2 regions of the Serratia sp. TSA_130.1 genome follow, and region 1 is predicted to be linked to the other one. Evidence: riboswitches for the same ligand, from Rfam matches in the RefSeq annotation. Region 1 holds a riboswitch; the other holds the start of a gene.
The links. A riboswitch is a leader RNA that binds a small molecule or an ion and turns the genes downstream of it on or off. The one in region 1 is predicted to bind fluoride.
Positions count from the first base shown of each region.

Region 1 (4,696 bases):
GCGTGTAGAATTTGAAATCACGAACGGTGCCAAAGGCCCATCTGCCGCTAACGTTACTGCTATCTAAGCTGCGTAGCTGAATTTCTTAAAACCCGCTCATTGAGCGGGTTTTTTATTGGGCGCGTTATGCGTCGCTGCGGCGGGCCAACAGGCTGAACAGCAGGATGGCGATGGCGTAACAGCCGACGATGGTCAGCGCCATCGACAGGCCCGAGGTGCCGCCCAGCCCGGTGAGCGGCACGGCGCAGGCGCCGAGCGCGAACATGCACACGCCGATCAAGGCCGACGCGCTGCCGGCTTTGTCCCCCTGGCTTTGCATCGCCAGCGACGAGGCGGTCGGGCCGACGATGCCGATCACCGCCACCGAGAAGAACAGCGGCACCAGCAACACGACCAGCGGCGCATGCAGCGCGGCGGCCAACAGCAGCAACAGCGATGCGACGGCCGCCAGCGTTAATCCGCCCCTCAACACCCGGCGTTCCCCCCAACGTGAACTGAGACGGCTGGCCAGCTGCGCCGCAATGATCAGCCCGACGCCGTTAATGGCGAAGCACAGGCTGAACATCTGCGGGCTGAGGCCGTAGATCTGCTGCAAGACGAAAGGCGAAGCGCCGATATAGGCGAACATGCCGGCCATTACGAAGCCCTGCGTCAGGCACAGGCCCATGAAATAGCGCTGGGTCAGCAACCCGCCGAGCGACATCAGCATCGCCAGAATGCCGCCCTGGCTGCGGCGCTCTACCGGCAGGGATTCGCGCAGCTTCAGCGCCGACAGGCTGAACAGCAGCACGGCGATGGCCGCCAGCACGCCGAAGATGCCGCGCCAGTTCATCACCTGCAGCATGACGCCGCCCAGCACCGGCGCGACGATCGGCGCCAGGCCGTTAACCAGCATCAGCAGGGCGAAGAAGCGGGTCAGCTCGTGGCCGGCGTACAGATCGCGAGCAATGGCGCGGGAAATCACCGCCCCGCCGGCGCCGGCGATGCCCTGGAGCAGGCGGGCGATCAGCAGTTGGTCAATGGTGGGCGCCAGCGCGCACCACAGCGAAGCGCCGAGCAGCAGGATCAGCGACAGCAGCAGCGGGCGCATACGGCCCAGTTTGTCGCTGTAAGGGCCAAAAATCAGCTGGCCGACGCCCAGGCCGAGAAGCCCGGCGGTCAGGCTGAGCTGCGCGGCGGCGGTGGAGGTATTCAGCTCGCCCGCCATTTCCGGCAGGGCGGGCAGATAGAGATCGGTGCACAGCGGCCCCAGCGCGGCCAACAGGCCAAGCACGACGGCGTACACCAGACGTTGTCTGGCTAAGTGTTTGGTCATGGGAGATTAAGATTTCCTGAACAGGTGAGAAATGGCCTGCTGATACAGATCGCGCAGCAGGGACGCATCGGCTTTTTGCGTGGTAAGGATACGGTAACCGGTGCCTTCGCTCATGACGGCGATAAACTCCACCCGCGCGGCGATCTCTTCCGCGCTGAAATCGGGATACAGCCGCTGCAGGTTGTGGCACACGTGGCGAAACAGCCGCGCCTCCGCATCGCTGAGCAGTTTGGCCACCACCGGGTTGCGCGTGGCCTCGGCGGTCACTTCCAGCATCAGCATGTGATCGGTTTCGCTCTCGCCCGGTTGCTGAAACAGCGTGCGCGCCGCCAGCGTGCCGGCGATCAGGTTGATGTGATCGCCAAGGTTTTCCAGGCGCTGCATCTTGCTGGTGATGATGCGATTGACGATCTCTTCGATAATCGCGTCTTTATTGGCGAAATAGCGATAGATTTGCCCGACGCTGAGCTGCGAGCCCTGGGCAATCTCCGCCATGCTGGCGGCATGGAAGCCGTGGCGGCGGAAGCTGGTTTTCGCCGCTTCGACGATCTGATCGCGGCGCGCCTGCACTTTGGCCTGTTTACTGTCGTTGGGGGAGAGCATCTGCCCGATCCTTTGCTGCGCGTGAGCCGGGTTCACAATTTTGGGTGTGAACGTTCATTCTCAATTGTAGTGTAACGGATGGGGAGGACGCAAGATGAACGCGCGTTGCGGGGAAAAGGTGTTTAGGCGAACAGGTAGGCGTTGATAAAGGCGGCGACGATCAGCACGCACAGCGCAACGGCGATCGCTTCGGCGGTGGTTTTCGGCAGGCTAAACATAGCGATTTCTCATCCAGTCAGGAGTTCTGGATGAGATTATGCGCATGCAAGATTAAGGAAACATTAAGGGCTTAGCGCCCGTTGACCCACATCACCAGCATGAAGGCCAGCAGCGTCATCGCCAGCGAGCCGGCCAGGTTAAGCAGCATGTTGGCCAATGCCCAGCCGAAGCGGCCGTCCTGCATCAGATACACCACCTCCAGCGAAAAGGTGGAGAAGGTGGTCAGGCCGCCGCAGAAGCCGGTGGTGATCAGCAGTTTCCAGGTGGGATCCAGGTGTGTCATGCGGGTGAAAATCGCCATCGCCAGACCGATGATAAAACCGCCGATCAGATTGACCATCAGCGTCCCGAGCGGAATGTGGGCGTTCAGCGGATTCATTTTCATGCTTACCGCCCAGCGCAAAACGCTGCCGACGCCGCCGCCGATAAAGACGGCCAGTAAAGAACTCAACATGGGGCAACTCCCTTTCAAACAGAGAAATTCACGGGCTCGGAAAGGGACAGGCGTAACGCTACGCGCCTCTCTCCGAGAGGTTACGTAGACATCATCAGCCTGTGAAGGCGGTTAGGGAGGAATGTCATCTCCAGCGTGCCGCACGGCCTTTTTCACCGTACCCGATGGATGTTACACCTAACGCCGTCTATTTTGTAGTATCGACCCCCTGCGAGGTAAAACCGATGGAAATCAGAGCGGCGCGTCTGGGCGACCGGCACGCTATCGCCGAATTGATGACGGTGTTGGGCTATCCCGGCACCGAGGCGTTTCTGACGCAGCGCATGCAGCAACTGTTGGCGCACCCGGACGAGGCGCTGCTGGTGGCGGCGGACGGGGCGCAAGTGCTGGGCGTGTTGTCGCTGCATTTCCTGCCGCAGCTGGCGTTGGCCGGCGACATTGGCCGCATCAGCTATTTTTGCGTCGACGATCGGGCGCGCGGCGCGGGCGTGGGGCGGCGGTTGTTGGCGGAGGGAGAGGCGTTGGCGCACCGTCGCGGCTGCGATCGGTTGGAGGTTCATTGCCACAGTCGCCGCGAGCGGGCCCATGCGTTTTACCTGCGCGAAGGCTTTGTTGAAGCGCCGAAGTATTTTGCCAAGTTATTAAGTCAGTAAGTTACTCCCCTGGCGGCACTGCCGTTTCCAGCCGGTTGCGGCCGTTTTGCTTCGCCCGATAGAGCGCGCTGTCGGCCGCTTTCAGCCAGTCCAGATAGCCGCCCAACGCGGGGTGGTAGTTGGCGATGCCGGCGCTGATCTGCAGCCGCAGTTGCGGCGCCTCCTTGAAGCTGACCGCATCCAGCCGCTGCTGGATGCGTCGCAGGACGATTTCCGCCTGCTCGGCGTTGGTGTTCGGCAGCACCGCGCCAAACTCGTCGCCGCCGTAGCGCCCGACGATATCCACGTTACGCAAGCCGATCAGCAGCTCTTCCGCCAGCGCCGCCAGGGCCTCATCCCCCAAAGCATGGCCGAAGGTGTCGTTGATGGTTTTGAAGCGGTCGATATCCATCAGGATCAGCGTGGCCTTATCCTGGTAGCGACGGCAACTGTCGAACTGACGATGCAGCAGATGCTCCCAGTGGCGACGGTTGTATAAGCCGGTCAGCCCATCGCGGGTGCTGATGCGCTGCAGCTCCTGTTTCTTTTCCGCCAGCCGCTTGGCGGTGCGGTAAGTCACCAGCCCGAGCAGCGTCGGGTAAAGGTAGATCATCGGCAGGCACAGATAGACCTGCAACGGCGTGCTGTACGGGTGAAACGGGAAGCCGAGCAGCGCGGCGGTGAACACCGCCGTGGCCAGTTGCATGGCCAATCCTTTTACAAACAGCGTTTTGCCGGCTGAAGCGATGTTATTCATGCTCATCATCGACAGGATGACGATGGCGGGCAGCGCGTTGAACGCCATCATCGCCGCCCAGAAGCCGCCGAAAGCGGAGTCGATCAACAGGTTGCGAATTTCGGCTTTGAACGGATCTTTGGCGCGGCGGGCCAGGCGGTAGGCGAGATGCGGCCAGAGAAAGCCGTGAAAGGCCAGCAATAGCCAGACCGCCGCGGGCGGAGCCAGGGGGTAGAGCGCGGCGCAGACGCAGATAAAGCCGAGCCCCAGACCGACGGCGCGGGGCAGGTAGGTGCGTTTGGCGAAGCTGAGGCCGGATTTTCGGGCATCGAAAATGGGTGGGGCAATATACATCCGGCATCTCCCTGATGAGTATCATGGCAGCGTATCATGCGGGTGATAAACTAAGAATAGTCTGGGATTCACGTCCAGAGGCCCTGTGGCATTACTGCGACCGATCTCACTCTGTTACATGTTGCGGTTGTGCGAGCCGAAGGAAAGTCGCTAAATATTCGCAGGCAAGGTCAGTTTTTCTCGCTGTTCACGCAGCGCTCTATGATAAGAAGGTGAGTATGGAAGGTATCAGCATTACCAAACTTCTGGTGATTGCGGTGTTGGTGATTTTACTGTTCGGCACCAGCAAACTGCGTACGCTCGGCGCCGATCTTGGCGCGGCGCTGAAAGGCTTTAAAAAAGCCGTGGGCGATGACAGCACGCCGCCGGCCGCCGGCAACAAC
Region 1 covers NZ_JBQZFS010000002.1:909,141-913,836, reverse strand. The annotation lists gene cspE (transcription antiterminator/RNA stability regulator CspE) at 1-67, shown strand, start outside; gene ACUTQY_RS11145 (multidrug effflux MFS transporter) at 125-1,315, opposite strand; gene ACUTQY_RS11140 (TetR/AcrR family transcriptional regulator) at 1,322-1,918, opposite strand; gene crcB (fluoride efflux transporter CrcB) at 2,208-2,591, opposite strand; fluoride riboswitch at 2,670-2,732, opposite strand; gene ACUTQY_RS11130 (GNAT family N-acetyltransferase) at 2,816-3,244, shown strand; gene ACUTQY_RS11125 (diguanylate cyclase) at 3,246-4,313, opposite strand; gene tatA (Sec-independent protein translocase subunit TatA) at 4,532-4,696, shown strand, end outside.

Region 2 (4,696 bases), on a different contig from region 1:
TGGCGCAAAATCTCGGGAGGATCGGCATGCGGCGCGGAAAACAACGCATAACCGGCATTAAGCTCCAGGCGCAGCGGCACGGCGCCTCTCACTTCGTGATGCAAACGGTCGGCGCAACGCAACAGATCGCGCTTCGCCTGCGGCATGTGCTGCGCCTCGATAATGACGGCGAAACGTCCGGGCGCGATGCTGTACAGCATGCGCTCACTGAGAAACGTCTCTTTCAGGAAATGGCTGATATCCCCCAGCAGTAACTCTACCGTAGACAGGCCGAAGGAACGCGCCATCTCGTAGGCGTATTGGATATCTATCGTATCGAACAGCAATAACGCGTATTTGCCCGTGTCCGGTAAATTGCCGAGTTCCCCCATCAGCCGCTGTCGATTGGGCAAGCGAGTGATGGCATCGACCAGGCCGATCTCACTCTGCGCTTCGATCAGCTCGCCGACGATGGTGGCCATGCTGCGCAGCAGTTCGACCTGACGGCGAGTCAGATGCTTTGGCTGCGAACCCACGAGGCAGAACGCGCCGATCGTATAGCCTTCGCGGGTGCACAGCGGGATGGCGGCGCAGTGGCGGATCGCCGCGGCGCCGTTGACCATGGGATCCGAGGCAAAGCGTTCATCCGCATGGGTGTCCGGACAAATCAACGCCTCGCCGCTCAGACGAACGAAATTGAACAAGGGGCTGACGAAATCGATCTCCTCGAACCCGACGTCAATGTGCTCGCGGATCCAAATCTTGCGCGTTCCGTGCAGGTAAATGAGGCAGCCCTCGGCCTGTAACAGCTTGCAGGTGATCGTCAGCACCTGATGGATCGCGTCGTCATGGCCGGCGCCCAACCCCGCCAGCGCATCGATGGCCGCCAGGCGCTCGTCTTCGTTCTTACTGAGATGTCGTAACATTGGCTCATAGCTCACAGATGGCGTAAGTGCCTTTGCCGGCGGATTTCGCCTGATACATCGCGCCGTCGGCGCTGGCCAGCAGCATTTCCGGCGTCACGTCCCCACTCGCAGAGATAGCGGCGCCAATGCTGGCGGACAGGCAGACCTTCTGCTGACCGATCTGCGAAATACCGGCCAGCTCCGCCAACACCTTTTCGCAAAACGCGCTGACCTCAGGCCGCGGCGCTGTCAGCGGCCACAGGATCACCGTGAACTCGTCGCCGGCCAGGCGCGAGACGCTGTGCCGTTCGTCGGCGCAAGCGCTGAGCAATTTGGCGAACGTCTTCAGGATCAGATCGCCGAAGTCATGGCCGTAACTGTCGTTCATGCCCTTAAAACCATCGAGATCGATGAACAACAGGGCCATCTGCCGCTGATGACAGCAGACTTGCAACGTGCCCGACAACCGGCGCAGAAATGCGCGTCGGTTGGTCAACCCGGTCAGCATGTCGTGCGTGGCGTCATATTCCAATCGTTGCTGCAGCCGCTTCAACTCGGTGATATCCATGGAGAGAATGTAAAAGCCCTGAGCCTCGCACGGCACCAGCGTGGTATGGATCATCAGCAGCCCCTGCTGGGTCTGCAATTCGTTTTCGAAGCTGACCATTTCGCCCGCCAAAGCCCGCGCGATCATCGGCCGGGCCATCTGATACACGCTTTCCCCCATGAACTCGCGCACCGTCATGCCCTGCAGGCTGGCCTCTTCCAGACCAAACCAGGTCTTATAGGCGCTATTGGCGAACAGGTAGCGTTCATTGGCGTCGATTTGGCTGATTAACGCCGGCATATTGTCGGTAATGGCGCGCAGGCGTTCTTTTTCCGCACTGAGCTGAGATTCGGCGAGCACCCGGGTTTCTATCTCTTCGTTAAGCTGTTTGACCACCACGTTAAGCTCATGCGTACGAATTTCGACGCGTTCTTCCAGCTCATGCTGCAAGGCATACAGGTCGGCCTCCGCCGCCTTGCGCTCGCTGATATCGACGATGACCGAGATGAAATGATCCGGCTTGCCGTTCGGCAGCCGATTCAGCGCCACCGTCAGTTCCACCCATACGATCGTGCCATCGGCGCGGAAATAGCGTTTCTCCAGCGAGTAGGTGTCGATCTCGTTTCTCAGCAACTGCTGCAGTTTTTCCAGATCGGTGTTGAGATCGAGCGGATAGGTAATGTCCTGAAAGGTGCGATCCATCAGCTCGCGCTCGGAGTATTGCAGCATTTCACAGATGCGCGGATTGACCCGCAGCCAATACCCCTGCAGCGAAACCAGCGCCATGCCCACCGCCGCCTGAGAGAAAGTCTGTTCGAATAACGCCTCCGTGCGCTGCAGATCGGATTTCAGGTTTTCGGTATAGACGTTGCGTTCGATGCTCTGCAGATACTCTTCCACCACCGCGGCGAAGTCACGCAGGTCGGCCAGTTTATCTTGAGGAAACGACTGCGGGTGGCTGTCGATAATGCATAGCGTGCCGAGCGGCAACCCGTCGAGGGACAGCAGCTGTTGCCCGACGTAGAAGCCGATGCGCGGGCCACCGACCACCAGTGGGTTATCGAAAAAGCGCGGATCCTGCGCGGTATCGGGCACCACCAGCGCTTCGCGTTGCAGGATGGCATGGCCGCAGAACGAGATGTTGCGCGGCGTTTCCCGGACATCCAGGCCATAACGTGATAAAAACCATTGACGATCGCGGTCGATCAGTGACACCAGCGCAATGGTGACGCCGAAATATTTCGCAGCCAGCCGCGTGATGCGATCCAGCTTTTCTACTGAGTTCGAATCCAGCACGTTCAGCGAATCCAATACCGACAGGCGTTCGGCTTCGTTTTCGGGGAAGCATGGCTCGAGCATGTTGACTCCCATTGTGACACCCACGGATCCGGTGCAGCCGGCCGGCGTGATTCCGTTCAGCCTATCCGTCGGTTAGCGGCAAATATCCTTGTCCATCATAGACTCACTCAGTATCAATCCGATTATGCATTCTCGCCAGCTTTGCCGGGCGTTGCGTTTGCCACCGCGCTGCGCTACAGTCGTTCACAAGGTGATGGTGTTCCACCTTTCCCAACCGCCGCGTTCGCTCGAACCGGATGATGACGCCTGATATACAACTTCGCTTTATTTTTTAGGCAGGTATGTCAGGAGTCGCTATGAATGAAATCTCACGTATTACCCCTTTTCCGTCCCAGCCTGATCTCGCCGTGCGGGAAATGCCGCTGTACGTTTTCGGCCATAAAAATCCCGACAGCGACAGTATCTGCAGCGCGCTGGTGGTCGCGGACTGGCTCAATCACCTCGGCAAACCGGCCGTCGCTTTCCGCCTTGGCGAATTGACGCCGGAAACCCGCTACATACTGGCCGCCGCCGGCGTACAAGCGCCTGCGCTGCTGACAGACGATCTCCGTGACCGCAAAGTCTGGCTGGTGGATTTTACCGACGTCGAACAAGGGCCGGCCTCATTGCCCGACAGCGATGTGGTCGGCGTTATCGATCATCACCGGCTGGGCACCTTGATCACCCGCAACCCGCCCGATGTCTGGATCCGCGCCGTTGGCTGTTGCGCCACCGTGATCCTGTCCATACTGACGTCAGATACGCCGATGCCGCTTTCTTCCGCCCAGGCCACGCTGCTGCTGGGCGCGATTTTGAGCGATACCGTTGCGCTGAGCGCACCGACCACCACCGAACAGGATCGGGTGGCGGTCGCGCGATTATGCGCAATCTCTCACGTTGACTATGACGCCTTCACCGCCGGATTGCTTGCCGCCAAAACCGATCTTTCGGGGCAATCCGCCCCGCAGTTGCTGCACCGTGACGCCAAGAATTACCGCATCCATACCGTTTCGCTGCTGCTGTCGCAGATAGAAGTGCGGGCCATGAGCGACATCGATCCGCTGTTGCCCGCGCTGCAACAGGCGCTCGAGCAGGCGAAGCAGGAAGCCGGGCTGGAGATGACCGCACTCCTGGTTACCGATATCACCCACCGCCGTTCCACCCTGTATTTCTCGTCGAACCGGGTGCTCGCCATTCGGCAAGTGTCGCTGCCCGGTATGACGAGCCGAAAAAAAGAGGTTTTACCGTGGTTAACCCTACAGATTGCTCACGCAGGGAGATAAGACATGCCGATCTACCAACACGCTTTACTGCTGGTACAGGATGAACGCGACGGCCGGCTGCTGTTGCGCCATGCCGAACGCCTCAATCAGCAGATGAATACGCGCATTACCGTGGCGCACATCAGCGCCGACTATGCCGAGCTGGACTACCTCAGCGATGCGCAAACCAAAGATCGCCAGTCCAGCGAGGTGATCGCCGCCAAAGCCATGCTCAGCCGCCTGGTGGAAGACTGCTCAATCCCCCTGGAGGTACGCGCAATGGTCAGCATCCATCGCTTCAAAGACGTCGAAGCCCTGATTGCCCGTGAAGGCGTCGATCTTTTGTTGCTCGGCCATCAGAACCGTCCGTTTGGCGTCTATGCCTCCTTCGGCTTCGAATTCATCAACCATTTATCCATCGATGTGCTGATAAAGCACGTTCCCACTCCCTAGAACGAGGTGACTACCCATGAGCTATGAGATTGAAAGCGTAACCGCCAGAGAGATCCTGGATTCGCGCGGCAACCCGACCGTCGAAGTCGACATGAGCGCGGCGGGCGTCGTGGCCCGGGCTTCGGTTCCCTCCGGCGCCAGCACCGGTTCGCGCGAGGCAGTGGAACACCGCGACGGCGATCCGCACCGTTACGGCGGTAAAGGCGTGCAGG
Region 2 covers NZ_JBQZFS010000004.1:57,659-62,354, forward strand. The annotation lists gene ACUTQY_RS15895 (bifunctional diguanylate cyclase/phosphodiesterase) at 1-905, opposite strand, end outside; gene ACUTQY_RS15900 (diguanylate cyclase domain-containing protein) at 910-2,790, opposite strand; fluoride riboswitch at 2,971-3,046, shown strand; gene ACUTQY_RS15905 (DHH family phosphoesterase) at 3,087-4,052, shown strand; gene ACUTQY_RS15910 (universal stress protein) at 4,056-4,484, shown strand; gene eno (phosphopyruvate hydratase) at 4,501-4,696, shown strand, end outside.
Region 2: linked by a shared signal. The riboswitch ahead of ACUTQY_RS15905 (DHH family phosphoesterase) and the one ahead of crcB (fluoride efflux transporter CrcB) in region 1 are both predicted to bind fluoride.